DNA from 2 places in the Lacticaseibacillus paracasei subsp. paracasei genome. Region 2 is predicted to be linked to the other one. Evidence: riboswitches for the same ligand, from Rfam matches in the RefSeq annotation. Region 2 holds a riboswitch; the other holds the start of a gene.
The links. Region 2 has a riboswitch for thiamine pyrophosphate ahead of LBPC_RS01545 (ECF transporter S component). Riboswitches for the same ligand answer to the same signal wherever they lie in the genome.
Positions count from the first base shown of each region.

Region 1: it holds a riboswitch for thiamine pyrophosphate, as region 2 does, so the genes downstream of both, thiT (energy-coupled thiamine transporter ThiT) here and LBPC_RS01545 (ECF transporter S component) in region 2, are expected to answer to the same signal.

Region 1 is NZ_AP012541.1:1,761,466-1,763,947, forward strand. Features, by position in the region: gene purE (5-(carboxyamino)imidazole ribonucleotide mutase) at 1-353, opposite strand, end outside; gene thiT (energy-coupled thiamine transporter ThiT) at 639-1,244, opposite strand; TPP riboswitch at 1,287-1,384, opposite strand; gene LBPC_RS08670 (sugar porter family MFS transporter) at 1,466-2,482, opposite strand, start outside.
Region 2 is NZ_AP012541.1:314,749-317,230, forward strand. Features, by position in the region: TPP riboswitch at 790-879, shown strand; gene LBPC_RS01545 (ECF transporter S component) at 1,036-1,602, shown strand; gene LBPC_RS01550 (ABC transporter ATP-binding protein) at 1,609-2,482, shown strand, end outside.

The sequences.
Region 1 (2,482 bases), 1.4 Mb from region 2:
GCATCACCGATGGCCATCGTGCCAACCGGGACCCCGCCAGGCATTTGCACGATTGACAGGAGACTATCAACCCCATTTAATGTTCGTGTTTTGATGGGAACCCCGATAACTGGCAGCAATGTATTAGCGGCGAGCATTCCAGGTAAATGAGCAGCGCCGCCTGCACCGGCGATAATTGCACCAAACCCCAGTGCCACTGCCTGTTTACCAAAATCCGCCAGCTCGTCTGGCATCCGATGAGCCGAAATAACCCGCTTCTCATAAGGAATAGCCAATGACGTTAACTGAGCCGTCACTTGCTGCATGGTCGGCCAATCAGAGGTTGACCCCATGACCACTGCTACTTTTTGCATCTCGTTCCCCGCTTTCTTTAAGATGTTTTGAGAATAGCACGTCAGCGCGACAGATTCAATAAAAATGAGAACAATTCTCAATGTTATATTAATAATCGTTCGTGTTTATCTTTTAAAATCTTAACCCGTCATCTTTTCAATGTCTGAAATCACATCTGTGTTGCTAATATTCCTTTTGACAACTTATTGCAGTCGCCATCGCCAAAGACTGCCGCCCGCGCACAAAAAAACGCACATCACAGAGCGATGTGCGTTCATCAGATATGCGTTGTTGAAGTCTTAAACTTAGGCAGCCTTCGTTGAAAATGATTTGCCGTCCTTAGCAACAAAGAGTTGCGGGGCAACGGTTAGCAATACACCAACAACAACAATTGTTAAGACGGTGCTGAATAACGCTGATCCACCATTGACGATCAACGAGTATACCCAGACATTCGTTCCTTTAGGCGCATACGCACCCCAGAAAACAACGCCAGCGATGAAATGGATAAAGTATTTAGCAAACGTGCCGATAATAATACCAGCAAAGGCATAGCCGCTCGCCTTCACTTTTTCACTACCGCGCACTGCCTTTTGGAAAGATGCAAACGTCAACCCCATTAAACCGACCAAGGTAAACGCAATCGGATATTCAAGAATACCTTGTAAAGGATTCAAGACACTGCCACCGCCAATACCACGCAAAATCAGATCCAAAATCCCCCAGACAAAGCCTGCCCATGCTGCAGGAACTAACCCACGCCGCATAGCCAAAACAGCAATTGGAATCAGACCATAATTCAGTTCAATTGCCGAAACACCCGTGGTATGTGGAATATAAGTTAATGCCATCGCAAAAGCTGCAATGATCGCAGTTTCCAAAATGACAACAAGTTGCTTGTGCTGTTGCATAAAAAAAGCCTCCTAGTGAGTCCCCGTTCACAAAGAAGGTCGCTTCCGACCATTCACAAATCCCTACGCTCGCATTAACGAACAGGTTCGAAGGGTCCGGGTTTCCCCGTTCTCAGCCAATGGCTCCCCTTTGTGAAGGTTCATCGAATTGTTGATACACCTTTATGGTATCAAACTTTTTGTAAAGCGCAACTTTTTGGTCTTGAACAAATCGCTTGTCATTAATGATTTAAGCGGGCTTTCTCCTCTCGGTGCAAAGTTTCGAGGGAGCGTCCAGCCGTTTCCGGCACAAAAATCAGAACGAACAGCAATGAAATCAAATTTGTCCCGATGAAGCAAACGAATGTCCAGAACATGCCTATTTGGGCCAGACCAACCGGGAACAGAACGCCAACACCAAAGTTAGCTAACCACAAGCAGAAAGTTGCAGCGCCCATCCCTATACCCCGAACCTGTTCAGGGAAGATTTCAGACATCAGCAGCCAAGTCATTGGACTGATAGCGCCTTGGAAGAACGCCAAGAACAGCATCATCATCCCGATTGTCGCAAATGCCCGGAATGACGAACCCGCTGGTAGTCGACTAGCGAAGGTGACACCAGTAATCGCCACGGTTGAGCCAATCAATCCCACAATCAGCATTGGCCGCCGCGGAACATGCTTCAACAATTGCAACGTCACAATCGTTGCAGCAACGGCAGTAACCCCATTGGCAATGTTGGCGATCAAGGCACTATCTCGCCCAAAACCCGTCATTTGTAAAATTGAGGTGCCATAATACATCATGACATTGATACCAGCAATTTGCTGAATGACGCCTAGGCCGATGCCAATCAGAACCAGTCGGCGAATCCATTTGGTTTTCAATGCTCGAACACTCGCCTGCTTATGTTTAGTATCTTCGGCAAGATTCTGTTTCAAATGGTCAATCTCTGCTGGCACTTCAGCAGCAGATCGCAACACTTCCAAACTTGACCGTGCTGCTGCCGGCCGTCCTTTCATCATTAACCAACGAGGAGATTCCGGAACAAAATAAGTCCCGATACCTAAGATAATTGCCGGAATGACTGCCAATACAATCATCCAGCGCCAGATACCAGGAACGTTACCAAAAGTAGTTCCTAAAAAGGCATTGAGAACAAAAGCAAGTAACTGGCCAGTCACGACCATCAGCTCATTTTGTGTGACTAACCGCCCACGATGACTCGTTGGGGCAATCTCTGCTAAAAAGCTCGGAAC
Region 2 (2,482 bases):
CCACACATTGATGTGAAAGGTACACAAGCTTGTCTGTGGTCGCTGCATTAACGACGATCACGGCCTGCGTGGTTTCGTGCATGGTACTGGTGGTCGCCCTAACAAGGCTGGTCAAAGCCAGTACCAGACTGCTACTAGCAGTGGCCGAATTCCAACAGGCGCTCGACAAAGTTCGAGAAAAATAGGCAAACTAAAAGCCGCAGTCCTTCAGCTGGGATTTCGCGGCTTTTAGTTGCCTATTCTAGTAGCCATCGTTCATTGGATGGTTCTGTGAGGGCACTTTGCCCGGCCGTTGCGTTCCAGCGCAACGGCTTTTTCTGATTTCAGTATAGCATGACTTGTGAGTCTTTTTCTAGTGTATGAATCATTTTTGAGTACAGTGTAGGCAACATGTTGATCGAAGTCAGTATCAGGTTTCTGCGCGAGTGAAAGCGTTTTAGCAGTGGCCGAATTCCAACAGGCGCTCGACAAAGTTCGAGAAAAATAGGCAAACTAAAAGCCGCACTTCCTTCGCTGGGACTTCGCGGCTTTTAGTTGCCTATTCTAGTAGCCATCGTTCATTGGATGGTTCTGTGAGGGCATTTCTGCCCGGCCGTTGCGCTGACACGCGGCGGCTTTTTCTGTTTCAAGAATAGCATGACTTGTGAGTCTTTTTCTAGTGGAGAAATCATTTTAAGCACGGCGAACGCAATCCGTTGATATCAAGTTCAGTATCAGGTTTCTGCGTCAGTTGACACTTGCCTGCTAGCGGTTCCAAATAAAACATGATATACTCCCTTTACAATCGAATAGAAACATTTGGGGTGCTGTAAAGCTGAGATGATACCCATGGAACCTGATGCAGTTAGGACTGCCGCAGGGAAATGTCGAAGAAGTGAATCGTTCTGTAACGATGCTTGTTTGTGTTTTCATGGGCCCCACCAAATTTTGGTGATGGGTCCTTTTTTGAACATGAATAGGTGTTGGCGTGATTGGTAATGATTCGCGTTTTTAGCCCCCGTCTGTCTTTATTTGAGGAAAACGGGGGTTATTTTGATGGATAAATGGTCTTTGCGCGATGTGGTTTTGCTGGCGTTTTTAGCCTTCCTCTTCGGCGGTGTTTTCATGGGTGCCGATGCAATTTATGCCGTTGTAGCAGCTGCTTTGACACCGCTGGGTTATGCACCGTTTGCCAATGAATTGTTGTTTGGCATGTGGGTGATGGCGGCGCCGATGACGACGATGCTGTTGCGAAAAAAAGGCAGTTCAATTTTAGGCGAATGTTTCGCTGCTTTAGCGGAGATGCTTTACGGGTCGTACTTTGGCCCAGCAGTCTTGCTTTCTGGATTTGTTCAAGGTTTGGGCAGCGAGGCCGGCTTTATGGTGACACGTTATCGGCGTTATGACGTCGTGAGTCTTTTGTACGCAGCGATTGGGACCACGGTGTTCAGTTTTACCTACGAGTATTTCAAACTTGGATACGGCGCTTACAGTCTTGGCATGATTTTGGCGCTTGTGGTGGTTCGCTTGTTGTCAGTGATCTTTTTCGGCGTTGTGCTGGTCCAACTCGTTCTGAAACTTTATGAACAGGCGGCTGGTGCCAAGCACTTGGCTAGCAGGTAGCGGCAAATGAGTATTGTGTTAAAAGCGATACGGTTTCATCGCGAGACGGATTTGTTTACGGACTTGAATTTTGAATTTCCAACAGGAGCACTAACCGTTTTAACCGGTGATAGCGGCAGCGGGAAGTCGACTTTGCTCAGTTTGATCGCGGGATTTGCAGCGATGCCATACGAAGGCACTATTTTGCTGAATGGTCATGATGATCGGAACGCCGCGATGCAAGTCAAAGCACAGCATGTTGGCATGATGTTTCAAAACCCTGACCAGCAGTTTACGATGCGAACCTTGAGCGGTGAGTTGTCTTTTGCCTTGGAAAATCTGAATTTACCGGTTGCTGAAATTCAGCGGCGCTTTGCCCAGGCGGTTGCCCTTGGGGAGACTCAGGCATTGCTGGATCGTGACTTGAGTACCTTATCAGGCGGTGAAAAGCAGCGCGCGGCGTTAACGGTTTTGCTGGCGATGGATGCACCGATTTTGCTACTGGACGAGCCGTTTGCCAGCATTGATCCGACAAGTCGCCATCTGCTAATTGGAAAATTAGGGACGTTACGTGATCATGGCAAAACAATTGTGATCGCAGAGCATGACCTGACAGATTATGCCGATGTGGCAGATCAACTGGTTGCCTTGAAAAATGGCGAGCTAAGTCGGCTACCACTCGCAACGCTGACCACGCTACCGACGCATTTTAACCTCACGCAACCACGGCAGGCGACCAATAAAATCTTCCATCTGGAAAACGTTGTCTGCCAGCAAAATCACCATATCTTGCTTCAAGCACCGAGTTGGGATTTTAACGATGGCATCACCACCCTGACTGGGGCCAATGGGAGTGGCAAGTCCACCTTATTGCGATCGATGGTGCAGCGCCATCCTTATC